One region of the Neobacillus pocheonensis genome, then DNA from elsewhere that is predicted to be linked to it. Evidence: predicted binding sites of a transcription regulator. Region 1 holds the regulator's gene; each other region holds the start of a gene.

Region 1 (10,110 bases):
GGATTTTGTTTATTGATGAAGCCTATTCCTTAGGTCGTGGCGGGGAAAAGGATTTTGGCAAGGAAGCGATCGATACGCTCGTCAAACATATGGAAGATAAGCAGCACGAGTTTATTCTCATTCTGGCGGGATATTCACGCGAAATGGATTATTTCCTCACACTAAACCCAGGACTTCATTCTCGCTTTCCTTTAGTCATTGATTTTCCTGACTATAACATTGATCAATTAATGGAAATTGCGGACAGGATGATGGTGGAAAGGGAATACAATTTTAGCCATGAGGCGGAGAAAAAGTTGAAAGAGCATTTAATCTGGGTAAAGGCAGTTCTAAGTCCGACCAGTTTTTCAAATGGTCGTTATGTCCGGAATATTATCGAAAAATCGATACGGGCACAAGCAATGAGACTTTTACTGTTAAATAGCTATGACAGGCATGAATTAATGACTTTGAGAAGCAATGATTTAGTGTTTGAGGAAGATTAAAAAAATCGACGGATCTCCGTCGATTTTTTATTGCTCTCTTAGTCTCCGCGTTGGCAGTTTCCAATCGAATGTATAGGATAGAACGCGCAGTACCGTGACAAGAACAAATAATGTATATAATTCCCAAGAGCTTGATGCAAGGTCAAGTCCAATTATCAGACCGGCAAGAATTGCCCAAACGGCATAAATTTCTGATCGTAAGACAATGGGTTTTCGACCGGCTAATAAATCGCGGATAATTCCACCACCAATTCCGGTTAGTACTGCAGCCACTATTACAGCACTAAGAGGATGGTTCATTTTTGCAGCATAAATGGCCCCTTGAATCGCAAACGCAGACAATCCAATCGCATCAAACAGGTTGCCCCATCGGTGCCAGTGTTTAAGGAGGTTATTTGGAAATAAAAATACCGCTGTAATGGATAACAAAGCAATTTGAAAAAATAAACCCTGTTCCCATAAAGCAGATACGGGAACACCAATCAAAAGGTTTCGAATTGCCCCGCCGCCAAATGCGGTCACAATCCCTAAAATATAAACACCTAGAATATCATATTCCTCTTCCATGGCCACGATCGCGCCGCTGACCGCAAAGGCAATCGTACCAATCATACTTAATACTTCCCATGTCATTTCTTTTCCATTGCTCCTCGAGGTAAATTTTTATAAAAGCACTATTTGCACAGTGATTTGTTCATTTAATAAACAATAAAATTTTACCATGGTAAGAGAAAATTACAACTAATTTTTTTATAAAGTGATATTAAGGGGAAAAATAGAGAATATCTGTTATTTTTGTTATGATGAGAGGTAGAGCATTTGCGAAGGGAAGGATGTAGTTGGAACAAAGAGATACAAAAGAAAAAGCGATTCTCGTCGGCTGCCAAACGAATGCGGATGATGATTTGCGTTTTCAATATTCGATGGATGAATTAGCTTCCTTAACAGAAACGGCACAGGGTGAAGTATTGATTTCTGTTGTGCAAAAAAGAGATCGACGTCATCCGGCTACTTATATTGGTAAAGGAAAGGTGGAAGAGCTAGTAGCGTTAGTAGAGGAACTTGAGGCAGATATTATAATCTTCAATGATGAGCTATCCCCGAGTCAAAAGCGGAACCTAGCCTCTGAAATCAATGCCCGGATTATAGACAGGACACAGCTTATCTTAGATATTTTTGCTCAAAGGGCACGTTCGAAAGAAGGAAAACTCCAAGTGGAGTTGGCGCAGTTACAATACATACTCCCCCGCTTAGCTGGTCAGGGAACGGCGTTATCAAGACTAGGAGCTGGAATTGGTACGAGAGGGCCTGGGGAAACCAAGCTTGAGTCGGACCGTCGTCATATTCGCCGTAGAATTGATGATATTAAAACGCAGCTTTCCGTTATTGTCCAGCACCGGGAACGATACCGGGAGAGAAGAAAGAAAAATAAAGCTTTTCAAGTTGCCATTGTCGGTTACACAAATGCCGGTAAATCAACATTATTTAATCGCTTGTCAGAAGCAGACTCTTATGAGGAAAATCAGTTGTTCGCAACACTTGACCCAATGACACGAAAATTGATTCTACCAAGCGGCTTTTTAGCGTTGATTACCGATACCGTTGGATTTATTCAAGACTTACCAACAGCGCTTATTGCCGCTTTCCGCTCAACGCTTGAAGAAGTGAGAGAAGCAGATTTGCTGCTCCATGTCGTCGATATGTCGAATCCTGATTATTTTCATCATGAAAAGACGGTAAACAAACTGCTGGAAGAACTAGACGTAAAAGATATCCCGCAATTAACGGTTTATAACAAAAAAGATATCCAGCATCCTGATTTCGTTCCGACAGCCGACACACCGACTGCCTTTATAAGTGCCTTTAATCAAGAGGACCGGTTAGCACTTAAGGGGAAAATCGAAAAGGTCGTCATGGAAATGATGGAAACATATGAGGTGAAAGTTCCTTCTACTGAAGGAAAGCTCCTTTCCCAATTGAAAAATGAAACGATATTAAGAGAGTTGTCCTTCGATAAAGAAGGCCAGTTCTATCGATGCAGGGGCTTTTCATTAAAAGATCATCAAATTACAGGGCAATTACAGAAATATAAAATGTAGATTGGAGTAACATCATGTTTCAACAGTTGAAAAATGGGGAAAAGCTTCAACCACTGGTTAAAAAAGTGGAGCAGCAAATTGCTGGAGCTCATAAAGAAATCGATGAGAGATCAGAATCAAATCAATTTCGCGTTTTAAAAAGCTATCAAAAACATCGGGTCAGTGATTCTCATTTTATCCCGACAACAGGTTATGGGTACGATGATATTGGCCGGGACACGCTGGAGTTAATTTATGCTGACGTATTTGGCGGAGAAGCCGGCCTTGTCCGTCCGCAAATTATTTCCGGGACTCACGCCATTTCCATAGCATTGTTTGGCGTCCTTCGCCCAGGTGATGAGCTTCTCTATATTACTGGAAAACCATATGATACCCTCGAAGAAATTGTCGGGATTCGCGGGAATGGTGTGGGGTCCCTAAAGGAATTTGGCATTACTTATGATAGTGTCTCCTTGACTAAAAAGGGCGGAATTGACTGGGATACGGTTGCAAGTAAAATCAAGCCAAATACCAAAATGATTGGGATTCAGCGCTCGAAGGGCTATGCAACTCGTCCATCGTTCACGGTTGCTGAAATTGGCGAAATGATAGCGTTTGTTAAAGAAATCAAGCAAGATGTGGTTGTGTTTGTTGATAATTGTTACGGCGAATTTGTTGAGGAGCTAGAGCCTTGTCATGTTGGGGCAGATTTGATGGCTGGGTCCCTCATTAAAAATCCTGGTGGCGGAATCGTTAAAACGGGCGGCTATATCGTCGGCAAGAAAAATTGGGTAGAAGCTTGCTCATACCGGATGACTTCTCCTGGAATTGGGGCTGAGGCAGGTGCTTCCCTTTATAGCCTTCAAGAAATGTACCAAGGTTTTTTCCTGGCACCACATGTTGTGGCACAAGCACTTAAAGGGGCTGTTTTAACAGCCGCGATGTTGGAGAATTTGGGAATGAATTCTTCGCCTAAATGGGATGCGAAGCGAACGGATTTAATTCAATCGGTGCAATTTGATGATCGCGATAAGATGGTTGCTTTTTGCCAGGCGATACAATTTGCCTCTCCGATCAATTCTTATGTTACGCCACATCCGAGCTATATGCCTGGTTATGAGGACGACGTCATTATGGCGGCAGGAACCTTTATCCAAGGAGCAAGCATTGAACTGACAGCAGATGGTCCCATCAGGCCGCCGTATGTTGCCTATGTTCAAGGCGGTTTAACCTATGCACATGTAAAAATGGCCGTTTGTCTTGCTATTGATCATCTAACTGAAAAAGGATTAATTAAACTGCAATAGGAAAACCTATAAATTGGACAGTTGTTGACACTGTCCTTTTAATACATATAAAAACCATGTTAGATTATCTAACATAAGATTGACATATTATCTAACGTCAAATATAATAACAATATGAATTAAGTAAAGGGAGGAGAAATTTGGTGAATAGTAAGGAAATCCGCCGTTCCATGCCATTGTTTCCCATTGGAACTGTCATGCAATTAACAGAATTGACAGCTAGGCAAATCCGTTATTACGAAGAACACCAATTAATTTCTCCAGCTAGAACCGAGGGAAACAGGCGGTTATTTAGCTTAAATGATATTGATAGACTGTTAGAAATCAAGGATTTAATTGATCAAGGAGTTAACATGGCTGGTATTAAGCAGCTATTCTTGGTCAAGCAGGAACAATCAAATGTTCTTGCACAGGATGCGGAAAAGGCAAAACGCGAGTTAACAGATGACCAGTTGAGAAAACTACTTCGTAATGAGTTAATTCATTCTAATAGATTGAATCGTTCCTCACTACGCCAAGGTGATATGTCTCGCTTTTTCCATTAAAATCTTTTTTGAAAAATTAGGGGGATTGAAAAATGCCAAAGTATTCAAGAGATGATATTCAACGTTTCGCAAAAGAAGAAAATGTAAAATTTATTCGTTTACAGTTCACTGATATTCTTGGAACTATTAAAAACGTTGAGATTCCAATCAGTCAATTAGAAAAAGCACTAGATAACAAAATGATGTTTGATGGTTCTTCAATTGAAGGATTTGTCCGTATTGAAGAGTCTGATATGTACCTATATCCAGATTTAAGCACTTGGGTTGTTTTTCCTTGGACAGCTGAAAAAGGAAAAGTTGCTCGTTTAATCTGTGATATTTATACTCCTGAAGGAAAACCTTTTGAAGGGGATCCTCGTAATAACTTAAGAAGAGTATTAAAGGAAATGGAAGACCTTGGTTTCACAAACTTTAACCTTGGACCTGAACCAGAATTCTTCTTATTTAAATTAGACCAAAAAGGTGAGCCTACATTAGAATTGAACGACCAAGGCGGTTACTTTGACCTTGCTCCAACAGATTTAGGGGAAAACTGCCGTCGCGATATCGTTCTTGAACTTGAGGAAATGGGCTTTGAAATCGAAGCTTCTCACCACGAAGTAGCGCCAGGTCAACACGAAATCGATTTTAAATATGCGGATGCTTTAACAGCATGCGACCAAATCCAAACATTCAAGCTTGTTGTTAAAACTATTGCACGTAAGCATGGTTTACACGCAACATTTATGCCAAAACCATTATTCGGCGTAAACGGATCTGGAATGCACTGCAACCTTTCATTATTTAAAAATGGCCAAAATGCATTCTACGAGCCAACTGGTAACCTTGAATTGAGCGATACAGCACGCCAATTCATCGCAGGAGTTCTAAAGCACGCTCCTAACTTTACAGCGGTTACTAACCCAACTGTAAACTCTTATAAGCGTCTTGTACCTGGTTATGAAGCACCTTGTTATGTGGCATGGTCTGCAAGAAACCGTTCACCACTCATCCGTATTCCTGCTTCACGCGGATTAAGCACACGGGTTGAAGTACGTAGCGTAGACCCAGCTGCAAACCCATATCTAGCAATGGCAGTTCTATTAAAAGCTGGATTAGATGGAATTAAAAACAATTTAACTCCTCCAGCACCAGTTGATCGTAACATTTATGTAATGAGCAAAGAAGAAAGATTAGAAGAAGGCATCATCGATCTACCTGCAACTTTAGCTCAAGCATTAGATCAATTAAGTTCTGATGAAGTCATCGTTTCTGGTCTTGGCGAGCACATCTTCGAACACTTTGTGGAAGCAAAAGAGATCGAATGGGATATGTTCCGTACCGTCGTTCACCAATGGGAACGCGATCAGTATCTGAGCATGTATTAATTTTCGAAAGCCTTGTCGCTATTAGCGTCAGGGCTTTTTTTTTGAGAAATAATATAGAATACCATTATTAAAAAAATTTTATAGTGGATGCATTTACCCAAGAGTCCCTTTTTCTTGGTTTACGGTAAATGAAACGCCCGTGCATTTACCCGAGGAGAACTTTTTCTTGCTTTATGGGTAATGCAATGGGTACGATCTCCTAAAAAAGTAACCAATGATAAAAAACCAGCATTCAATAAAACTATGCTGGTTACTAAAAAGGTCATTTTTCTTCACTTTTCTGTCTTAAAAGCTTCAATCCAGATAGGGTGGCATCACCAAAAATCCCGGCAACAATTGAAATGATGATATTCTCAACATTAGAATTTGGAGCTGTATACAAAACGAGGAGAAGTGCAGCTACCGCACCAAGAAGCATTTCTTCTAGAAAACCAAGATAAATGAACTTTTTTGTTTTTCTTGGCATAATAATTTTACCATGCTTTCGAACATGTCCAATGATTCCCACTGTCCCACCAATTACTAAAGAGAAAATAATGTCAACCAACATATGTTTCTCACTCTCCTTAAGCCTAAATTTTTGGACCTAAGGTAAATCTTGGTGTATTACCATTATACTAAACTTGGAAACTTCTGAGCATAGGGAAAAATACTGAATTTTCACTACACTCAAACAGATTATATTTTTTGTGAAAAATTTTCCCAATATCAGTTTGGAAAAAAGAAGAGTCGGCATTGAATTGCCGACTCTGTCTTAATGAATATGTCTATATACTCCAATAACTTTTCCGAGAATAGAAACATTGCGTAAAATGATAGGATCCATAGTGGAATTTTCCGGCTGCAAGCGAATGAAATCTTTTTCTTTGAAAAATCTCTTACATGTCGCTTCATCTTCTTCTGTCATTGCAACAACAATATCCCCATTATTTGCTGTTTGTTGCTGCTTCACGATTACATAATCCCCGTCCAGGATGCCAGCTTCTATCATACTTTCACCCATGATTTCTAGCATAAATACATGTTCATCTGCAGGTGCTAGTCTTTCTGGTAGTGGGAAATATTCTTCCACGTTTTCAATTGCTGTAATTGGCAAGCCTGCTGTAACTTTACCGACCACTGGAACATTAACAACATTGTTTCTTGGGATATGAGCTAATTCATCGACCTCTAAAATTTCAATCGCTCTAGGTTTTGTTGGATCTCGTCTAATAAGTCCTTTACTTTCTAATCTAGCTAAATGGCCATGTACAGTAGAACTTGAGGCAAGTCCAACCGCTTCGCCGATTTCACGTACGGATGGTGGATAGCCCTTGCTCTTAACCTCATCTTTAATAAAATCCAGGATATCCTGCTGCCGCTTTGATATTTTTACCATGATAAAATGCACCTCGCCTGGTTAATGTTGTCTTAATTATATCATGTTCGCCAATTTTATACAAACATAAGTTCGAATTTATAGTTGACAACAAACAAGTGTTCGAATTATAATCAAAACATAATAATCGAACGTACATTCTATTAAGAGGTGTTATTCATGAAAAAATTATGGAACCAATACTCATACGCTATTATTCTTTTGCTAGTAAGCTGTACATTTGCACTCATACTATCCGTTCAACAAACTTCCAATGACAAGGATAAATATCTAAAGGTGATTGTCTCTGAAGGAGATTCGCTTTGGAAGATTTCCGATCAATATGCTGGTCAGCATTCTCTTTCTAATAAGGAATTTGTCAGCTGGGTGAAAAAGCATAATAAAAATGTAGATGACCAAATTTACCCTGGAGATGAGATTGTCATTCCGGTCAGCACAGATACTTCTGATACGACTGAATTAGCAAGTGCCATTGGAGATTAGAATTTTATGAAAGCTATTATATACTGCCGTGTAAGTACAAATAAGGAAACACAAGAAACTTCCTTGCAGCGTCAGGAAGAAGAACTTATTCAACTCGCAAAGAAGCATGATTTTGAAATCGACTCGATAATTAAAGAACAGGCAAGCGGCTATGACTTCGATAGAGATGGAATCCTTCAAGTCTTAGAAGGGATCAAGGATAAAAAGGTACAAGCATTGCTAATCCAAGACGAAACCCGGCTTGGAAGAGGCAATGCTAAAATTGCTCTTTTACATTGCATTTTAAAAGAGGGGATCAAACTTTATAGCATTTCTCATAATGGCGAACTGCAGCTTTCAGAATCAGATTCCATGGTATTGAAAATTGTCAGTATGGTGGAGGAATACCAGCGAAAGCTCCATAATGTAAAAATTAAACGCGGAATGAAACGGGCAGTTGAACAAGGTTATCAACCACAAAAAAATTTAAAAAACCTTGGTAACGCATCAGGCCGAGAAAAAATTGAAGTTCCTGTTGAAGAAATTGTACGATTAAGAAAAAACAACTTAACCTTCCATGAGATAGCCGCAATATTAAGAGGATTTGGTTATAATATTTCCAAAGCGACTGTCCATCGCAGATACCAGGAATATATGGATTCCCAAGATGAGTAGACCTTTTGCCTTGTCATTAGGTCTTTTTTTTAGTAAAATCAGTTGCTATGTAAACAGTTTTTATGAAAGTTGGTGTTTAAATGCTATCCAAAGAAAAAATGGCCAGAATTAATGAGCTTGCTAGGAAAGCAAAAGCAACCGGGTTAACGGAATCAGAAGCGAAAGAGCAAACGAATTTAAGAAGTGAATATCTAGCAACTTTCCGATCAAATATGCTTGATACATTAACCAATACAAAGTTCATTGATCCATTAGGTAATGACGTTACACCAGAAAAACTAAAAACAAGAAAGAAAAATAATCTTCATTAATTCAAGGAATACAATTATTTGTATTCCTTTTTTACATACACAAACCATCTCTGTGTCAAAATAAGAAATAAAGTGAAAATTAATTTCTTTTATTAAGTTTATTGGTTGAATTAAATTTGGGGGCAATATAATATTAAGGATGTATTTTAGTATCCATGTGATGAAGAAAGGATGTAATTCATGTTTAATACTATTGATGATTTATCCGTAACTTCCATTCGTACACTTTCCATAGATGCGATTGAGAAAGCAAACTCAGGTCATCCGGGAATGCCAATGGGCGCAGCGCCAATGACCTATACATTATGGACTCGCTTCATGAACCATAATCCGAAGAATCCGCATTGGTTTAACCGCGATCGTTTTGTGTTATCTGCAGGTCACGGATCTGCGTTGTTGTACAGCATGCTTCATCTATCTGGTTACAATTTATCGATGGAAGATTTAAAGCAATTCCGTCAATGGGGAAGTAAAACTCCAGGACATCCAGAATATGGCCACACCGAGGGTATAGAAGCTACAACTGGTCCACTAGGTCAAGGGATTGCAATGGCAGTGGGTATGGCAATGGCAGAACGCCATGTAGCAAGTGTTTATAATAAAGACAATTATGAACTTGTGAACCATTATACATACAGCATTTGCGGCGATGGAGACTTAATGGAAGGTGTATCTGCTGAAGCAGCTTCGCTTGCAGGTCACTTGAAATTAGGACGATTAGTTGTTCTTTATGATTCAAATGATATTTCACTTGATGGTGACTTGAATAAATCCTTCTCTGAAAGTGTTAAAGAGCGCTTTTCATCATACGGCTGGCAGTACCTTCGCGTAGAAGATGGCAACAATCTTGAAGAAATCGCAAAAGCTCTTGAAGAAGCAAGAAATGATCTTGATCGTCCTACAATGATTGAAGTTAGAACAGTTATTGGATATGGTTCACCAAACCGTGCGGGAACTTCTGGCGTTCACGGCTCACCACTAGGTGCTGAAGAGTTAAAACTGACAAAGGAAGCATATAAGTGGACATTTGATGCGGACTTCCATGTACCACAAGAAGTATATGATAACTTCCAAAAGTTAATTGTGGAAACTGGTGAGAAAAAGGAAAAAGAATGGAATGACCTTTTCGCACAATATAAAAATGAGTATCCAGAATTGGCTAAACAACTTGAGCAAGCATTAAATCATGAACTTCCTGAAGGATGGGACAAGGATATCCCAGTATACAGCGAAGGCAAAGCTCTTGCTAGCCGTGCTTCTTCTGGTGAAGTATTAAATGCGATTGCAAAAAATCTGCCAACATTTATCGGTGGTTCTGCAGACCTTGCTGGTTCCAATAAAACGATGATTAAAGGAACGAAGGATTATATGCCTGGCTCATACGAAGGCCGTAATTTCTGGTTTGGCGTTCGTGAATTTGCCATGGGTGCTGCATTGAATGGTATTGCTCTACATGGTGGAGTACAAGTTTTTGGAGGAACTTTCTTTGTGTTCTCTGATTA
Region 2 (10,110 bases), on a different contig from region 1:
ATCAAGTTCTCCAATTTCATAAAGTGTTTCTACTTCAGCAATCGTTACTTTACCGGCTGCTGCTATCATCGGATTAAAATTTCGCGCTGTTTTGTGATAAACGAGATTCCCCATTTTGTCGCCTTTCCATGCCCTGACAAGACTAAAATCAGCTATCAGCGCTTCTTCTAAAAGGTATTCCCGTCCGTTAAAAATCTTCGTTTCTTTCCCCTCAGCAATTGGTGTCCCTACCCCGGCAGGAGTATAGAATCCTGGGATTCCGGCACCGCCCGCTCTAATTTTCTCCGCTAATGTTCCTTGCGGCGTCAATTCCACTTCCAGCTCTCCTGTTAACACCTGTCTCTCAAATTCTTTATTTTCCCCAACATAGGATCCTATCATTTTTTTAATTTGCTTATTATTTAATAAGAGCCCAAGACCCCACTCATCAATCCCGCAATTATTGGAAATAACCGTTAAATCCTTAACTCCTTTTTCGGCTAATGCTAAAATCAAGTTTTCTGGTATCCCGCACAAGCCAAATCCGCCTACCATCAACGTCGCCCCATCATGGATATCGGCAACCGCTTCCTGGAAGGATGTACATATTTTCTTCATTTTCGTTCCTTCCCCCTTCAATGAACGTTTTTATGCAAGCTCTACAATCGTTGCGACCCCTTGCCCGCCGCCAATACAAAGTGTTGCTAAACCTACGCGCGCCTGTCTCTTTTTCATTTCATGAATTAAGGTTACAAGAATTCTTGCACCGCTTGCTCCGATTGGGTGACCGAGAGCAATTGCGCCGCCATTTACATTGAGAATTTCTTTATTAAACTGAAGTTCGCGGTCCACTGCCAATGATTGAGCTGCAAAGGCTTCATTCGCTTCGATTAGTTCAATTTCTTCCATCGAAACGGATGCCTTCTCTAATGCTTTCCTAACGGCCGGAACTGGACCGATTCCCATAATGCTTGGGTCTACACCAGCACTGGCATTCGCTTTGATTGTTACTAGTGGCTCTAATCCTAATTCTTCCGCTTTTTTCTTGCTCATGACTACCACTGCAGCCGCACCATCATTTATACCTGATGCATTTCCTGCCGTTACAGTACCGTCCTTTTTAAAAGCTGTTCGTAAGCCAGCCAATTTTTCTGCTGTTGTTCCTTTCTTCGGATATTCGTCCACAGCAAAAACGATTGGCTCCCCTTTACGTTGCGGGATGACAACCGGAACGATTTCATCTTTAAACTTACCCGCATCAATCGCCTTAACTGCTTTGTCTTGGCTCCAGGCCGAAAATTCATCCTGTTCTTCTCTTGTGATTGAATATTTTTCCGCAAGGTTTTCAGCGGTAATGCCCATATGATAATTGTTAAATACACAGGTTAGTCCATCTGATGTTAAGGAATCGACTAATTTTTGATCGCCCATTTTAAAGCCGTCACGGGCATTTTTTAAAAGGTATGGTGTCTGGCTCATATTTTCCATCCCGCCAGCAACTACAATTTCTGCATCTCCTGCTAATATGGCTTGCATCGCTAGGTGAACAGCTTTTAATCCTGAACCGCAAGCTTTATTAATGGTCATTGAGGAAACGCTTTCAGGAATTCCCGCTTGAATAGCCGCCTGCCTTGCCGGGTTCTGCCCAAGGCCAGCCTGCAGGACATTTCCCATTATTACCTCATCGACTTGTTCCGGTTTTACCCCCGCCCGCTCAAGTGCTCCCTTGATAACAGTCGCTCCTAACACCGGTGCGGATACATTTTTTAGGCTTCCATTAAAATTTCCAAGTGCAGTTCGGACCGCACTGACAATGACTACTTCTGTTTCGTTCATTACTATCTCTCCTTCAGCCTTTTTTACCTTTACTACTTCTAGATGAATACAGAAAATCCTCTAATTTTGTCAAAATTTCATTTTTTCTTGATTTTTCGAAAATATCACCTCTACAATGAAGGTATGAATATTTTGGGGGGAAAATGATGCTTAATTTACCGAAAAAAGTAACCATCATTGAGGTTGGCCCGCGCGATGGTCTGCAAAATGAAAAGTTATTTGTTCCTACTAACATAAAAAAACAATTTATTGCTTCATTACGGGATGCAGGGCTTCTGGAAATGGAACTGACTTCGTTTGTTTCGCCGAAATGGGTGCCGCAAATGGGCGATGCTGCTGAAATTGTTGCTGACTGCCTCGATGAGAAAGCAAGAAACATTGTCCTAGCCCCAAATCAAAAAGGGATTGACAGGGTTTATTCCACCGACTGTAATGCTGTTGCGGTCTTTGTTGGGGTAAGCAACTCGTTCAATCTTAAAAATATTAATAAAACAACGAACGATAGTGTGGCGGAACTGAAGCCAATCATCCAGGAATTAAAGGAAAAGAATTATTTTGTGCGCGCCTGTATTTCTACTTCCTTTTATTGTCCTTACGAAGGGAAAATAAGTGAAAATGATACGATTGCACTTTGCCGCGAGTTTGTTGAGGCTGGGGTCGATGAGTTAAGCGTGGCCGATACGATTGGGATGGCGGCACCGAATGAAGCGTATTCTTTGTTTTCCCAATTAAAAGCGGAATTCCCTGGGGTTCTTTTAACGGCCCATTTTCATGACACGCGAAAGTTGGGACTTGCTAATATACTGGCCTCGCTTCAAGCAGGAATTGAGCGCTTCGATTCCTCTGCCGGCGGGCTAGGCGGCTGCCCGTTCGCCCCTGGTGCCAGCGGAAATGTAGCTACTGAGGACGTCGTTTATATGCTCGAGAGAATGGGAATTGAAACAGGCGTTAATTTAGATAAGATGGTGGATGCCATTGAAATCGTCCGTCCTCATCTATCAAGGCCGATTGAAAGCGGCTATTATCGATTACATGCTCAAACGGTTTAGATTCGTGAATAATCAACCTTCTATCTATGCATCTTATTAGATGAAACCACTCGAAGGGAGATTTTTTCATGAGTCAAAAACGGGATAAAGGAAACAGTCAAAAAGGCAAAAACTATGCAGAAACTGGCGGAAGCGGCACGCGGATGATGGCAACTGAAGAAATGAACAAAGCGATTCATCCAACCAAGCGACAGAATGCAGAGTCATAAAAGAAAAGCGGAAGCGCCTTGTCCAGGGGCGACAAGCATAAGACGAGCCGGCGGAAAGGTTGCTTTTTAACCTTTTCGACGGATTGGCTTAGACCAAAGAGCCCCTAGGCGCTGGAGGTGGACAGTTCTCAAAGTGTGATGTCAAGTGATTTGTATTATCAGCCTAGGCCGCTAAATTGGAGTCAGCGGCTTTTTTTATGTTAAAATTTATGGGCGCAGTTAATTAGTTTTTCATATGTTATAGTACTTATTTTTAGGAGGTGCCCAGGTTTGAAAAAGGCATTTCGAGCCCTGTTTATTTTACTTTTTTTCTGGTTATCTCTTGCGTTATATTTTACCAACCGCATCATGTATATGAAAAAGAAGGACGAAGATTTTATCTTGAAGCGGGAAAAGGAAGCGGGCCGGTATAAACCTGATGAATTTGAGTCTCTCCCAAAACGGGAGGTTGACATTCCTTCCCCTTTTGGCTATATCATAAAAGCTGTTTTGGTTGAACCCCACCAGACTAACCGCTATATCGTTGTTACCCATGGTGTAACGGAAACGAAGATCAATTCGATTAAATATGCGAACCTTTTCCTTGAACGCGGCTTTAATGCCTTGATTTACGACCATCGCCGCCACGGCGAATCTGGTGGAAAAACGACAAGCTTCGGTCACTACGAGAAATATGATTTAAAAACAGTTGTCGACTGGCTCAAAAAAGAAAAAGGGCCCAATATCGAACTAGGGATTCACGGCGAATCAATGGGGGCAGCAACGATGCTGTTGTATGCAGGTCTTCTAGAGGATGGTGCCGATTTTTATATTGCGGATTGCCCATTTTCTGATTTCAAAGAACAGCTTGCCTATCTCATCAAAAAAGACTTTAAGTTGATTCCTGGACTCTTGCTGCCGATTGGTGATGCCTTTTTACGATTACGTGATAAATATTCGATTCGGAATGTTTCTCCGATTTCGGTCATTGAAAACATCAAACATCCGATTTTATTCATCCACAGCGAAAAGGATGATTTTATTCTTCCCACCATGACGAAAGAGCTATTTGAGCAAAAAAAAGGGCCGAAGATGCTTTATCTTGCAGCCAATGGACGCCATGCCCAGTCCTTTAATGAGAATCGGGCTGATTATGAACGAGTGATTGATGAATTCTTGCAAAAATATATTGATCATCCTTTACCTAATTAAAAAACAGACTGTCCATTGGATCAGTCTGTTTTTTCTTTCAATATAAAACTCATATGGCCGTTCAAGATTTGTCCCGGACTTTTTAATTGAAAACAATTTGTAGTTTTTGAAAAATCTATTTTCATTTGTTCCTCAAAGAAGACCATTTTTGATTTTTCAACATAAATTGGTCTTTCGTTTGTCTCAATCGCGATATCGGTATCATCCAGCTCCGTAACAAACCATAATGCTATTACGCCGTTGACCGCGCAGCCGCAACCGTCTGTATCATACTTTAGCTTCAAATAGCCTTCTCGGTTGGCGGTTCTTTCATTTATTTTTTCTATTGCTTCTGCAGTTATTAATATTTCCACGTTTAAATCCTCCCTTATTAGGCATATGCTGATTGTATCATAAATGTTTTTAAGGGAGTGTCAGTAATGCCTCAAATTCAAATCAAAGTAAATGATAACGGATCATTAAGAATCACAGGTGATGTGGAATTATTAGATGGAGAAGGCAATGTTTATACGACAAAGCCATCCTTTTCCCTCTGCCGCTGTGGATTATCAAATAACAAACCTTTTCCGATAGTTCACATAAAGGTAAATTCGAATCACAAGTTCGGGTTCCTAAAGAAGAATAAGACAACAACGAGCGGCTTGACGTTGGCAAGCCACTCGTTTTTCATATGTCCGTTAGTCTTATATCAGCAATCGCATCAATTGGAATCCGGTGCACCTCTTCAAAGCGGTCTACTACATGAAGCCTTTGCACCATTTCGTCCCAGTAATGAATTTTGCCAATCACAATTTCATAATTCCGGTTATGATAATGGGTAACCGTAACGTACTGATCAAATTCAATCGCTTCAGACAAGACCTCGTTCATGAGTTCTAGCTGCTGTTCATCCATTTCCTTTTTCTGTTCGTATCCATCTTCTTTTACCCAATCCCTAAGCAATTTCACATGCTCAGGAAGCATCATCGACGTCCATTTGATTCTCCCGCGGTCGCGAATCATACGTCTCTACCTTCTTTCCGCATTCACTCAGAAATTTAATTTTTAATTTGATAACTGTCCAGCTCCAGCACCTAGGGGCTCGAGGTCATAAGACGATCCATCGAGAAGGTTAAAGAGCAACCTTCCCGCCGGCTCGTCTTATGCTTGTCGCCCCTGGACAAGGCGCTTCCGCTTTTCTTATTACATTTTATGCCCGCCCACTAGTGTAGCCCTGTGTTTAGCGGTTCCTGCAGCTGTATAGGAGACAGCACGCAGCAGTGAACCTGAGCCGAAGCGACGGCGGACCGAATCCACAACATAGCCAAGCTCCCGCCTCTTATAGGCACCCATGTCAAAAAGATTAAGCTGAAGCTCGCAGTCGTCGACAATATTTCCGAGGGCAATCGCGATTTGCCTTACCGTCTTTCCCGTATAGTTCTCACGAAACAATTCCAAACAGACGCGATAGATCTCCATCGTTTCATTTGTCGGGTGTTGGATTGTTCTGGAGCGATGAAAGCCCCCGCCAAATTCATCCTGGCTGTAGCCGATACTGAGGCTGATCGTCCTCCCTGCCTTGCGGCGCGTTCTTGTCCGCCTGGCCACTTCCTCACACATTTCTAAAATAACAGCCTTAATCTCCTCTTCCTCTTTATAATCCCTTAAGAGAATTTGGCTTTTTCCAAAGCTGATTTGCCCTTGAATGATTGGTGCTCCCAATTCGGAAAGGTCGACTCCCCAGGCATGATGATAAAGCTGGTTTCCCATAATTCCGAATTTTTTTTCCAGCTTTTCTAAATCATAGCGGGCCAGCTGGCCAACCGTAAAAATCCCCATTGCGTTTAATGTCTTTTCGACACGCCGGCCAATCCCCCACATTTCCCTAAGCGGGGATACGTTCCAAAGCTTTGTCTTTACATCTTCATACGTCCACTCGGCTACTCCTTTTTTCTTTGCGTCCAGATCCAGACAAAGCTTCGACATTAACATGTTAGGGCCAATTCCGACAGCGCACGGCAGCTGAAATTCCCGTTCAATATCATCCTTTATTTTTTCGGCAATCGTACGGGCATCGCCCCACAGATGCACCGCACCATCGACTTTAATAAAGCTTTCATCGACGCTGTACGTATGGATAGCTTCTTTTGGAACATAACGGTTAAAGACACGGGAAATTTCAGTCGAAATGCGCAAGTATGTTGCCATCCTCGGCTCAACAATTCGAATTCGAGGATCTTTTGGGATCTCGAAAAGCCGTGAACCTGTTTTAATACCGAATTCTTTTTTGAGACGCGGAGAAGCAGCAAGCACGACACTTCCCTGCCGATCTAAGTTGCCGGCCACCGCTAAATAGCAATTCAACGGATCAAGACCATACATGACAGCGGAGCAGCTTGCATAGAAGCTCTTCATGTCAACGCATAAAATTTTATGTTGCGGCAGTGTGCTGTAATCCACCATGATTTATCCCTCACAGTTTAAAGTAGAACATTTGTTCTTTATCATTATATTCATTATGATAAGCGAATATGCGTTCGTATTCAATGGAAATTTTTTGACTGTTTTTTGATGGAGATTAAGCGAAAAAACAGTATAATGACGGTGAGGTGCATGTTTATGGAGAAAAAATTAGTCGTTAAAATGATCAAAAATTGCTTTAAACAGTATTATGAAGCGGATTCAATACCTGTGGATGAGAAGGATTTAGAAGTGCTTGTCAATCGGGTTCTTCAGACAAAAGAAGAAGAGTCGAATGCGGATTTATTTGAGCTAGTAAATGATGCGGTGTATGAGTTTTTAACAGGGTGATTCTAAAGGAGAGCCCTATGGGACAAAACCAGAAGGGATCCCATGCAAACTGTCCCATAGAAGGGCTCTATGGGACAAAACCATCGAGAAAATCATGCAAACTGTCCCATAGAAAGGCTCTATGGGACAAAACCAGTGGGAATCTCATGCAAATTGTCCTATAGGAGAGCTCCATGGGACAAAACCGGCAGAAGCCTCAGGCAAAATGTCTCATAGAAGAGCTCGATCGAGAAAACCAGCGAGAATTCTTCGGAAACTATTTTAAGATAGTATTTCTTGTATATCCTCTTCAGTTAATACGGAATGACTCAGTTCCTCGGAGTCAATGAGTTCTTCAATCAGCTGCCTTTTTTTGTCCTGCAGCTCGCTCATTTTCTCTTCAATGGTACCTCTGGTAACAAGCTTAATGACCTGGACAACATTTTTCTGGCCGATACGATGGGCCCGGTCAGCAGCTTGTTCCTCAACCGCCGGGTTCCACCAGATGTCATATAGAATAACCGTATCCGCTCCCGTCAAATTTAGTCCGGTACCTCCCGCCTTCAAAGAAATGAGGAAGAAATCACGCTCCCCTTCATTAAACCGATTGCAGAGCTCCAAGCGTTCTTCAGAAGGTGTCGCACCGTCGAGGTAGAAAAAAGAAAGACCCTTAATGGATAATTGTCTCCCAATAAGAGTAAGCATTTTCGTAAACTGTGAAAAAATCAACACCCTACGACCGGAAAGCCTGGATTCCTCGATAATTCTCAACAGCATTTCGAATTTCGCGGAACTGCCTCTGTAGCCGTCCACAAATAAACTTGGATGACAGCAAATTTGCCGCAAGCGCGTTAAACCGGCTAGGATTTTTATTCGGTTCTTCCGAATCGTGTCTTTGTCCAAATGCTTCAGTGTATCCTCACGCAGCTTTGCCAAATAGGCAGCATACAGCTTTTTCTGATCTGGAAGAAGCTCTGCTAATTCCGTAAACTCTAATTTTTCCGGAAGCTCGGCAACGACATCCTCTTTCATTCTGCGCAGCAAAAAAGGACGTACCCGCCTAGAAATCTTTTTTCGTGTTAAGTTAGAGTATTCCTTCAAACCACGAAATAGTTCAGGGAATACCACATGAAAAATAGACCATAATTCTTCGAGTGAATTCTCTACAGGTGTTCCTGTCAAAGCGAATCGATAACCCGCCTTGAGCCTTTTTACCGCCCGTGCCGTTTGAGTCAATGGATTTTTAAAGGCTTGAGCTTCATCAAAAAAAACAGTGTGGAAAGCATGTTGCTCATACCATTTGAGATCCCGCCGCAGCAATGGGTAGGAGGTGATGATTACATCCATTTCTATTGCTTCCTTCAGAATTCGGTGCCGCTCTACTTGATTGCCATCCACGACAACAGCCTGAATTTCAGGAGCAAATTTCATTATTTCGCTCAACCAGTTATACGATAAAGACGAAGGACAGACAATCAAAGTCGGTTGCTTCATTGCACGCACATTCTCAAGCTCTGATAAAATAAACGCAATGCTTTGCAGCGTTTTGCCAAGACCCATATCATCGGCAAGAATTCCTCCAAAACCATAGTGGGCCAGTGTTTTCATCCACTTGTAACCACGTTTTTGATAGTCGCGTAAAATCAAATTTAAGCTAGCCGGTACTTCGAACTCCAAGCTCCCAGGATTACGTATGCTTTCAAGGAACTGACGAAACGAGTCCTCCGCAATGAATATTTGATTATCATCAATAGAATCAAGCAGGGGCAGACCCTGAAGAATTGATAGCTCAAAGCTGTCTTCAAAATTCTTCTTCTCAGCCGGTATTTCATTAAAAAACCGTTGAATTTCTTTAAACTCCCTAGTCTCTAAGGACATTAGCGCCCCATTCCGGAGCCGATAATATTTCCGCTTTTCCTCTAAGGCCGCAAGAACCTCTTTAATTTGCTGCACCGGAATTCCCAACTCAAATTTAAATTCGAGCCAATTGGTTCGTTCTTTTTTCACCTTCACCTTGAACGCCGGGCGGGCATTTTCTCTAAAAATCCTGTTTCTTACAGCCGTGGTTGCATATATTTGTACCAATTTTTGAAGCTTAGGCACAATATGATAGAGAAACTCATATTCCAATTCTTCGTTGTGCAAGAAATAACCAACGTCCGTTTTGGCAAATGAACTTTCCTCCATAATCGTTAGAATTTCGTTTTCCTTCTGTTCATCCCTAATGATCCTGGCGCCAGAATAGAAATCCAGTTTCTCCAACGGATTGATGACAATGTTATCATAGTGAAATTCCAGTCCGGCGAGCAGGCGATTTTTGACTCGGTCTAAGTATAGCTTGGCCGTAAGCGGCGTTTTCATATACTCGCGCGCAAGGGCATCTGAGAGCTGGACATAGCCTAATTTTTTCAAGCCAGGAACTACTTTTTCTATAAAATGCTGTATTTGCTCCTGTGGGATGGAAATTCGATTTGTTCCTGAGGCATCCAGCATTTGTTTAAGATTGGACAGACGCTGGCAGTCCTCCATTTTCATTGTGATGATTTTCCCAGCAGACAAAACAGATTCATAGGAATCTAAGATAATCATATTAGATAATCCATTTACTTTAAGGAAATACCCGTTAGCCTCTGCTTCAGTAAAAATAAACTGTAAAAGGGGCAGATCGTTGGTAATGGGCAATCCGTCAAAAGTATGGCCGTCATATTCCAACTTTACCTGCAGCGCTCTTGAAAATAAGGGCTGAAGCTGCTTCCAGTAAGATGGCGGAATGGGCAACAGACGATTGTCGTGGGAATTCTCATATAGCTGTTGTTGTTTATTCCTTTCGTCTTGAACCACTTGAATGAGATGTTGAATCACAGCATCATTCTCTTTTTGAAAGCAATGCAGGTTTGGTTCGTATATGAGAGAGGCTGAAAGCCAATATGGGTGCCCCTGCTCCACTGCGATAAGAAACTCACAAATATTTTCCACTTTAGTTTCTTCAATTTTTAACTCGGCTCCGAGTAGGTAATGTTTCTTAGCCAAAACAGGTTTACAGGTAAATTCAACGTGAAGTACTTTTCTATTTTCAA
Region 3 (10,110 bases), on a different contig from region 1:
ATCTGTTTTGAAATCCAATGCGGAGAAGCTATCATCAAATATATAAATTTCCGGTTTACGAACAAGGGCTCTTGCTATAGATAAGCGCTGCTTTTGTCCGCCGGAAACATTTGTTCCCCCTTGAGCAATTACCGATTGAAAACCTTCTGGCATAGTGCTAATAAACTCTGTAGCTTGAGCAATTTCGGCTGCATGCTGGACTTCTTCTTCGGAAGCATGATCCTTTCCATAACGAATGTTCTCGGCAATCGTGCCGGTAAAAAGAACTGCTTGCTGCGGAACAAAACCAATCTTCTTCCTTAGGCTTTCCTGAGTCATTTCCTGGACATCCACACCGTCAACCACGATTTTACCGCTATCAATATCATAAAATCTAGGGATTAAATTAATTAAGGTCGATTTACCAGATCCGGTTCCACCAATAATCGCAGTCACTTCACCTGGTTTCATTGTAAAAGAAATATTTGAAATGGCTGGCATTTCAGCCCCTGGATAGCTAAACGTAACATCATGAAATTCTACATGCCCTTTTTTGTCTTCTCCTGTTAAAGGTACAGCTGGGTCCGTAATATCCGCGGTTGTCTGGAGTACTTCATTAATGCGGACAGCCGATACGGATGCTCTTGGTATCATGACAAACATCATCGATAACATGATGAATGAAAACATGATTTGCATCGCATATTGGATAAATGCCATCATATCGCCAACCTGCATGTGCCCATTGCTGATTCTAATGCCGCCAAACCAGATGATCGCAACAGTTGTTAGGTTTAGGACAACCATCATTATAGGCATCATGGAAGCCATAATTTTATTAACCTTTATCGCTGTTTGTGTTAAATCCCAGTTCGCATCGTTGAACCGTTTTTTCTCATGCCCAATCCGGTTGAACGAACGAATGACTCGAATCCCTGAAAGATTTTCTCTTAACACCCGATTCAAATTATCCAGCTTTACCTGCATTGCTTTAAATAGTGGAATACCTGTCTTTGCAATTATAACGATGGCAATAACTAACACCGGTATAGCCACTGCTAGTACCAAAGTTAATTTTGCGTCTTTTGAATAGGCCATAATAATGCCGCCGATACACATCATCGGAGCCATGGCCATCATCCTGAGCATCATTACCAATACCTGCTGAACTTGAGTAATATCGTTCGTTGTTCTTGTGATCAATGAGGCCGTTCCAAGTTTATCAAATTCATGTAAGGAAAAATCTCCAACATGAGAAAATATTTTTGTTCGCAATAATTTACCAAATCCCGATGCTGCTTTGGCGGAAAAAAAGCTTGCCGTAACGGAACAAATCATACCGCCTGCTGCCACCAAAAGCATGAATCCACCAATTTTCCAAATGTATTTGGTATCTCCAGTTACGACTCCTTTATCAACAATATCGGACATTAAGGTTGGTAAATAGAGTTCAGAAATGGACTGCAGAAGGACAAGACTTAAAACAAAAATAATGGGCAATCGAAATGGCTTTAGGAATTTTCTTAATTTCAACATGGTTCTTCCACTCCCTCCATTTAACGTTTTAGTTCATAAAAATATTTATGGACTTTGTTTAATAAATCAGCCAACTTCTCACTGTCCTCTTCGCCCAGGTAATCAACTAATCCCAGATATTTTTCCATAAATGCTTTTCTTGCGTTCTCGGTTAGTTCTATTCCTTTTGGGGTAAGTTTAATTCTGACAGCACGCCGATCTTCAGGATCGATAGTTCTTTCAACTAGACCGCCTTTATCAAGGTTATTGATAATTTGGGTTACGGTCGGAGGCGTGACCTCTAATTTTTGGCTAATTTCAGAAACCTTCATTTCTGTTTTTTTCTTATTCGCCCCCTCATAAATGACTGCAAGTACCTTGTACTCGCTTGGATTATATCCGTTTATTTTTTTATCATGCCATCCTGTTTTTCTGAATTGAATAAATGATTTAAGTAGTTTTTGTGCAGTGGGGCTTTCACGGTCTGCCATCATCACACCTCCATTTTTATTTACCTTCCTAATAATTAGGTAGCCTAATTATATTCCTCAACAAAATCATCGTCAATTTTAACTAAATGATTTTTGGATTAAAGTTTGATGAGAAATTCTATAGAAAAAAAATAGACTCCCTTTAATAAGAGAGTCTATTCAATAACATTATTCACTTGGAGATTCCTGTTTTTCCTCTTTCCAGACGGTCGTCACTTTTCCGTTATCTCCTTCATCAAGGATAAACGAACCATTTGAATAGCGGTCACTAAATCGAATATCTGCCGTTTTCAATGTCTCAATAAATCCTTTTTCTGTTTGGATAAAAATATCATCTTGATCATTTGCCATTTCAAAGCCCATGATACGGTGCGGATTCGCTTTAAGCTCTCTTAGGATGACTACACCACGTTTGGCACGAGTTGCCTTTTCGAATTCTTTCAATTTCATTCGTTTCACAGACCCGCGCTGAGTAGCAATAACAACAGATTCACTGCTTTCAGGAGAAATGATTTTTCCGCCTACAACATAGTCGCCATCCTTTAAGTTAATTCCTTTCACACCTGCAGCCCTTTGACCGACTACACTGATTTCTTCCTCATCAAACCATAGGGCATAGCCATAATGGGAAATTAAGAAGACTTCCTTCGTTCCATCCGTAAGATGGGCATCCACGAGTTGGTCATCATCTTTCAGATTTACCCCGACAAGTGGTTTGGAGTAACGCTGTGCCTTATAGGCTTTTAGCTCGGTTTTCTTTACCATTCCGTTTTTTGTCACAAACACTAAGAAGGCATCCGAGTCGAAATCCTTCACCGGAATCGCCTGAATAATTTCTTCATCACGATCAATCGGTATGATATTAGCAACATGCTGTCCAAGATCCTTCCAACGGATATCCGGAAGCTCATGAACAGGGCAGAATAAATAATTTCCTTTGTTTGTGAAGAGGAGCAGGACATCCTTCGTATTCATATCAAGCTGTGCCAGCAATCGGTCTGTTTCCTTCATCGCAAAGTCCTGACCGCCTGAAGCTGCATAGGAGCGCTGGCTTGTCCGTTTTACATAACCATCTTTCGTAACGGTTACGATCACATCTTCACTAGCCACCGTAACTTCAAGATTAATTTTAATTTCGGCAATTTCTGCTTCAATTTTTGAACGACGTTCATCAGCAAAGCGCTTTTTAACGTCTTTCAATTCTTTTTTAATAACAGAGAAAAGCTTCTTTTCACTTGCTAAGATACTTGTAAGCTCTTCAATTTTTTTCGCTAATTCTTCAGCTTCATTTCTTAGTGCCGTGATATCAGTGTTGGTTAAGCGATAAAGCTGTAAAGAAACAATCGCTTCCGCCTGCAGTTCTGTAAAGCTATATTTGGCAATTAAATTGTCTTTCGCATCGCGCTTATCCTTTGACGCTCGGATAGTAGCGATGACTTCATCCAGGATGGATAAAGCCTTCATTAAGCCTTCAACAATATGCTGTCGTTCCTTAGCCTTAGTAAGATCAAATTCAGTCCTTCTTGTAACAACTTCCTTTTGGTGTTCAATATAGGCATCAAGTAAATCGCGTAACCCCATAAGTTTCGGGCGCTTCCGGTGAATCGCAACCATATTAAAATTGTATGGAACTTGAAGGTCACTATTTTTATATAAGTAGTTTAAAACACCCTCAGCATCGGCGTCTTTTTTTAGTTCGATGACGATGCGTAGACCCGTGCGGTCCGTTTCATCACGAACCTCTGAAATACCTTCTACTTTACGGTCGAGACGAAACTCATCCATCTTTTTAACAAGATTCGCTTTATTGACCTCGTAAGGAATTTCTGTGACGACGATTTGCTGCTTGCCGCCGCGAACATCTTCAATCTCCGCTTTTCCACGAATAATGATTTTTCCTTTACCAGTTTCATAGGCTTTTTTAATACCATCGATACCTTGAATGATCCCGCCAGTCGGAAAATCAGGAGCTTTGATAACAGTCATTAATTCATCCACGGAAATATCCGGCTGATCCATTTTCATAATGACGCCATCGATGACTTCACCAAGATGATGGGGAGGAATTTCCGTTGCATAACCAGCTGAAATTCCAGTAGATCCATTGACAAGTAAGTTCGGGAACATCGCCGGTAATACAGTCGGTTCATTTGCTGTGTCGTCAAAGTTTGGGATAAAATCAACTGTTCGTTTGTCAATATCGCGCAATAATTCAGCAGAAATGGCGGAAAGCCTTGCTTCTGTATAACGCATAGCCGCAGGTGGGTCTCCATCCATACTTCCGTTGTTTCCATGCATTTGGACGAGAACATTTCTGACTTTCCAGTCCTGACTCATCCGCACCATTGCGTCATAAACAGAGGAATCACCGTGCGGGTGGTAGTTACCGATTACGTTACCAACCGTTTTTGCGGATTTACGGAAACCCTTATCATTGGTATTTCCTTCAACATGCATCGCGAATAAAATTCTTCGCTGCACAGGCTTTAAACCGTCTCTGGCATCTGGGAGGGCACGTTCTTGAATGATGTATTTACTATAGCGACCAAAACGATCACCCAGAACATCTTCTAGAGGTAAGTCACGAAATTTTTCGCTTGCACTCATCCTTCAGTCCCCTCCTCAACGACAGTAATATTTTCATTTTCTAAAATGGAATCATCTTCTTCTAATCCAAATGCCACATTACTTTCAATCCATTTTCGTCGTGGTTCTACTTTATCACCCATTAGGGTTGTAACTCGACGCTCCGCTCTTGCAGCATCATCGATTTTTACACGAATCAACGTCCGTGTTTCCGGATTCATTGTCGTATCCCAAAGTTGATCGGCATTCATTTCACCAAGACCCTTATAACGTTGAATGATGTAACCTCTGCCAACCTTTTTTAATGCATCCTGAAGTTCTTCTTCATTCCAGGCATATTCAATGATTTCTTTTTTGCCTGTTCCTTTACTCACTTTATAAAGTGGTGGAAGGGCGATAAACACTTTTCCTGCTTCAACGAGCGGTTTCATATAACGATAAAAGAATGTAAGCAATAATACTTGAATATGTGCACCATCCGTATCGGCATCGGTCATAATAACGATTTTATCGTAGTTAATATCTTCAACATTGAAATCAGTACCTACTCCACCGCCAATAGCATAAATAATGGTATTGATTTCTTCATTTTTAAAAATGTCAGAGAGCTTCGCTTTTTCAGTATTAATAACTTTACCTCTTAAAGGAAGTATTGCTTGAAACCGACGATCACGTCCTTGTTTTGCAGAACCACCAGCGGAATCACCCTCTACAAGATAAAGCTCATTTTTTTGAGGATTTCTTGATTGGGCAGGTGTCAGTTTGCCAGATAAAACGGTTTCGGAACGCTTTCGTTTTTTGCCGCTTCTAGCATCCTCACGAGCTTTTCTTGCTGCTTCACGCGCTTGATAAGCTTTAATTGCCTTTTTCACTAGGAGGGAGCTTATATCTGGGTTTTCCTCTAACAGATAAGAAAGTTGTTCGGAGACAACAGCATCTACAGCAGATCTTGCTTCGCTTGTACCTAATTTCCCTTTTGTTTGCCCTTCGAATTGAAGCAGCTCCTCGGGAATTCTCACGGAAATAATAGCAGATAATCCTTCGCGAATATCAGAACCATCTAAGTTTTTATCCTTATCTTTCAACAATCCAACCTTACGGGCATAATCGTTGAACACTCTCGTCATAGCTGTTTTGGCGCCCGCTTCATGTGTACCGCCATCTTTCGTGCGGACATTATTGACAAAGGATAAAACATTTTCGGAATAACCATCGTTAAATTGAAAAGCAAATTCAACCTCAATGCCATTTTGTGTACCTTCAAAGCTATCTACAGGATGAAGGACATCCTTTTCTTCGTTTAAGTATTCAACAAAGGCTTCAATTCCATTTACATAATGAAAAACTTCATGAAGGTTATTACGGTCATCGATAATTTCGATTTTTAATCCTTTCAATAAAAAGGCAGACTCTCTTAACCTCTCACATAAGGTTTCAAAGTTATAAGTTGTGGTCGAAAAAATGGTTTCATCTGGTTTAAAATGAATCGTAGTTCCCGTTTGATTGGTTTTACCAATTTTTTCGAGTGTCGTAACCGGCTTCCCGCCATTTTCAAACCGTTGTTCATAGATAAAACCGTCTCTTTTTATCGTTACAGTTAACCATTCGGATAAAGCGTTGACGACAGAAGCACCTACACCATGCAAACCACCGCTTGTCTTATAACCGCCTTGGCCGAATTTTCCGCCTGCATGAAGAATGGTAAGAATAACTTCAGGTGTTGGTTTCCCCATTTTGTGCATTCCAGTAGGCATTCCGCGCCCTTTATCGATAACGCTGATTGAATTGTCTTTGTGTATTTTTACAATGATGTGATCACCAAATCCGCCGAGAGCTTCATCGACTGAATTGTCTACAATCTCATAAACGAGATGATGTAGACCTCGTGAATCGGTGCTGCCAATGTACATACCTGGACGCTTCCTTACGGCTTCTAGACCTTCCAGTACCTGTATGGCGTCATCATTATAATCAAAAGCTTGCTGATTCCTTGCCACTAAAATACCCCTTTCATTCCCTACAAAAAGAAAACAACTTCTCTATTTGCTAAAAATAAATCTTTTATAAAAATAATAATCCAATAAATTAGAACGAGTGTTTGCTACATAATTTTACCACAAGTTCCTGTGGCGTCTATGCTTTATTTTAGCGATTTATTTCGATTTGGCAAATAAGTATTTTAAAACAACATATTTTTGTAATAAGATTTTGGAACCTTTTTAGGAGGAAAAATGTAAAAAGCCGCTCATTTTGTCAGCAGCTTTTTGGTAAAAATTTAGTATTTTGTTAGAGCATGTTCAACCTTAATACAACGGTCCATAATGACGGTGTAGCCTTTAGCCTTTAAGAATTCATAGGCTTCTTCATTGACAAGTCCTTGCTGAGCCCAAAAGACTGGCGCTCCGATCCCATCAAATTCTTTTGCCACATCAAATAACTGTTCAGAACGGCGGAAAACATTAACAATATCAATTGGACCTTCAACATCCTTCAATGATGCCACCGCTTTAACGCCAAGTGCCTGATCAATCGTCGGATTCACCGGAATAATTTCGTATCCAGCATCTTGCATAGCTGCAGAAACTTGATAAGAAGTTTTATCTGGATTATTGCTTAACCCAACTACAGCAATCCTTTTAGCTTTTTTTAATATATCCTTAATTTCTTCGCGGCTTGGATTTTCAATCGCCATCATTTCCACTCCTGTATTTTCTTTATTTTACCTTTTTCAAACGGAAAAACATAATCATACAGTTCTAGAAGAATTTATTTAACAGAAACTGGTTCTATTATTTTAGAGGCTGGCACCTTTGGAACTAACAAGCTGAATCGAGCACCATTGCTGGTATTTTCAACCGTTACAGAGCCGTTCATGTTCTCGATAATCATTTTTGTCATATACAGGCCCAGACCCGTACCTTGCTGCCTTGTAGTAAAATATGGGTCAAACACTTTAACAATATCAGATGAGTCGATTCCACCAGCATTATCAGTGAATTCTGCTTTAATAATTTTGTCTGTTTCTGTTAATTTTATGGTTACTTTTCGATTTGAAATGTTTTTATAGATGAAGGCATCCCGAGCATTGGTTAAAATATTAAGCACTACCTGGACAAATTCATTTGGCAGCCCATAAGCCATCTGTTGGCCTCTGTATTCAAATTGGACCTCAATCCCATGATTTTGCAGGCTTAATGAAAAAATAGATAGAGCATCTTCGATGGAATCACCAATAGAAAATAGGACCTTTTCTTTATCAGATTTGTAAAATTTTCGAAAATCAGTTATCGTCTCTGACATTTGTGTAATAAGATTCATGCTTTCTCTTGAGAAACGATCAAGATATTTGTCGTTAATTTCACCAAATTCCAAGGCATCCTTTAGGTCATGGATCATTAAGGTTAAACTATTTAAAGGAAGGCGCCACTGGTGACCTATACTGGCTAACATCTCCCCCATTGCTGCCAATCGGGATTGGTGAATTAACATTTGCTCCTTTTGTTTAATTTCTATGGACTGTTCCTGATTGCGTTTCTCTAAATATCTATTCAGTTTAATGTTTTCCTTGTATTGTTCTAGTAATTCTTGATAGCTCCATTCGTTTTCCATTTGCTTGTTCATACCCCTCACTCCCTAAATGATAGACTTACTCCACTATATAAAGATAAACCGACCATTGATTATGTCGACCTTGCCGGTTTCACTTCTAATATTTACAGTTGATTTTACCTAAATTATATGGGGAGTATGCATGGCTTTCAATGGATTAACAAATGGTTTGAAAATTCTCCATATTTTTGTAATAAATTTGCCTATAAATGTTCTTACTTTTGAAATAAAAAACCGGCCTACGCTAGTTTTACCAACCCTATTTTTTCGACACGGCCCTTTCTGAATATAAATTCAAGGCTGTCCAGGCCGTTTGATCTCCAAAAAGTCTAGACCATGTTCCAATTCCAGCAAGTTTATATTTAATCACTAAATCAGCCCGCTTTTTTAGTGACTGGTCATCTTCAATCCAAATTTTATAGGAAGATTTCTCCGTCTCAGCATAATACTCTGCATAATTTTGACCAGTTTCCTCATTGTACGATGGCTGAATTCCTTTTTCAGACAGCCAAGCTTTTACTTTATCCATAGACAGCGCCGTGGCCGTTACTTTAATCGTGCCGTCGGACATGGTTTGTTCCTTCCAAAGTCTCGCATACAAAGGAACACCAAGAATCAATTTTTCATTAGAAACCTCTTTGAGCAGATTTTGCAAATTGCGTTCAACCCAGGGTAAACTTGCGACACTACCTGAACCAGTTGACTCTCCAGTATGCTCATCATAGGCCATTACGATTAAATAATCGGTCAATTCTGCAAGTTTTCTTCTTTCGTAGAAGGACGACCAGTTATTATTCTCACCAGCGGAAAATGTGATATCCATGGAAACGATTAACCCTGCTTCATGCAAGTAGGGGGCTGCTTCACGTATGAATTGAGTAACAAGCGGACCATCTTCCGGACTTACATTTTCGATATCAAAATTTATCCCTTGCAATTGATACATTTGGCTATAATGCAGTAATTGCCGAATCAGATTTTGCCTTGTTTCAAAATTTTTCAGTGCCTCATGAGTTAGCTTAGGGTCAAAGGCGTTTGAAAACACTCCCCAGACTTGATAACCTTTTGCATGCGCCCATTTGCTATAATCATTTGAAGCAAGATTTTTAATGGACCCATCGTTTCCAGCAAGAGAGAACCAAGTGGGTGAAACCACATTAACACCCGCCATTTCAGGCATTTTTGCAGTATTTGGATTTTTATTGTAAACAGCTTCCCATGTTAATTGGATTGGCCCATTTATTTTAGGGAGTTGAAAGGTCTTACTTTTCTGGTTTATGGTGATCTTCTCGGTATTCCCCTTTTGTATGTAGTCCTTTTTGATATAACCGCTTCTCCCGTCCGACTTCCTGACAAGATAGTAGTCTTCCTTTTCAGCTTCGATTCTGACAGTTTCTTTTTTGCTCATCTCTGCTACATATGGTGCTTGCAAGGTTGGCTTTGTACGAAGTCTAATTTTTTCTTTGTTCGTGTCCTGATCTATTATTCTTGCAATCACGTATCTTTCTCTATCCCTTTGAATCCATATAGCTTCACTTTCCGGCAATTTCTTATATTGAATCGGGAAAAAGGAAAGAATCGAATCCAGTGAAACGAAAATTTCTCCATCCTTTGATAGAATTGGCGACAGTTGCAATTTGACCTCCTTTTGATTGACAAAATAGGTCAAAGAATCGGTCGGCATTTGCACGACTTTATCCTTCGTAGTGATGATAACGGATGTTGATTTTTCATCATAAAGGATAGTAGGATCAATTTTATCTTTTAAAAATGAAAGTGGAACAAACACGGTATTACCTGACATAAAGGCATTCCCATGCTGCTTTCCTTGATAAAGGATCGGATACTGACCTTGAAAATAGGTTTCTTTCTCGGTTGAGGCAAAAGGATAGAATAATAGAAAAATCGATGTAATGATGAGCAATAAGGC

Evidence for each region. Region 1 encodes LexA, which represses DNA repair genes until DNA is damaged. Its sites were predicted from a motif close to CGAACATATGTTCG; they were not measured.
Region 2: a site for LexA is predicted at 6,770-6,783, ahead of ABES02_RS25805 (DNA polymerase thumb domain-containing protein). Genes of this name have one in related genera too.
Region 3: a site for LexA is predicted at 6,659-6,672, ahead of parE (DNA topoisomerase IV subunit B). Genes of this name have one in related genera too.

Annotation. Positions count from the first base shown of each region.
Region 1 is NZ_JBCNAD010000007.1:287,631-297,740, forward strand. It holds gene spoVK (stage V sporulation protein K) at 1-485, shown strand, start outside; gene ABES02_RS04255 (trimeric intracellular cation channel family protein) at 513-1,118, opposite strand; gene hflX (GTPase HflX) at 1,325-2,584, shown strand; gene ABES02_RS04265 (aminotransferase class I/II-fold pyridoxal phosphate-dependent enzyme) at 2,599-3,870, shown strand; gene ABES02_RS04270 (MerR family transcriptional regulator) at 4,041-4,415, shown strand; gene glnA (type I glutamate--ammonia ligase) at 4,448-5,782, shown strand; gene ABES02_RS04280 (DUF4257 domain-containing protein) at 6,045-6,332, opposite strand; gene lexA (transcriptional repressor LexA) at 6,537-7,160, opposite strand; gene yneA (cell division suppressor protein YneA) at 7,320-7,643, shown strand; gene ABES02_RS04295 (YneB family resolvase-like protein) at 7,650-8,297, shown strand; gene ABES02_RS04300 (DUF896 domain-containing protein) at 8,378-8,608, shown strand; gene tkt (transketolase) at 8,789-10,110, shown strand, end outside.
Region 2 is NZ_JBCNAD010000058.1:63,648-73,757, forward strand. It holds gene ABES02_RS25765 (CoA transferase subunit A) at 1-597, opposite strand, end outside; gene ABES02_RS25770 (acetyl-CoA C-acetyltransferase) at 628-1,815, opposite strand; gene ABES02_RS25775 (hydroxymethylglutaryl-CoA lyase) at 1,959-2,864, shown strand; gene ABES02_RS25780 (hypothetical protein) at 2,933-3,073, shown strand; gene ABES02_RS25785 (alpha/beta hydrolase) at 3,344-4,264, shown strand; gene ABES02_RS25790 (iron-sulfur cluster biosynthesis family protein) at 4,285-4,617, opposite strand; partial or broken gene ABES02_RS25795 (CDGSH iron-sulfur domain-containing protein) at 4,684-4,889, shown strand; gene ABES02_RS25800 (YolD-like family protein) at 4,931-5,266, opposite strand; gene ABES02_RS25805 (DNA polymerase thumb domain-containing protein) at 5,447-6,706, opposite strand; gene ABES02_RS25810 (YqzH family protein) at 6,863-7,054, shown strand; gene ABES02_RS25815 (SNF2 helicase associated domain-containing protein) at 7,316-10,110, opposite strand, start outside.
Region 3 is NZ_JBCNAD010000046.1:33,874-43,983, forward strand. It holds gene ABES02_RS23795 (ABC transporter ATP-binding protein) at 1-1,515, opposite strand, end outside; gene ABES02_RS23800 (MarR family winged helix-turn-helix transcriptional regulator) at 1,536-1,985, opposite strand; gene parC (DNA topoisomerase IV subunit A) at 2,154-4,592, opposite strand; gene parE (DNA topoisomerase IV subunit B) at 4,589-6,568, opposite strand; gene ABES02_RS23815 (CoA-binding protein) at 6,847-7,257, opposite strand; gene ABES02_RS23820 (sensor histidine kinase) at 7,338-8,192, opposite strand; gene ABES02_RS23825 (glycosyl hydrolase family 18 protein) at 8,440-10,110, opposite strand, start outside.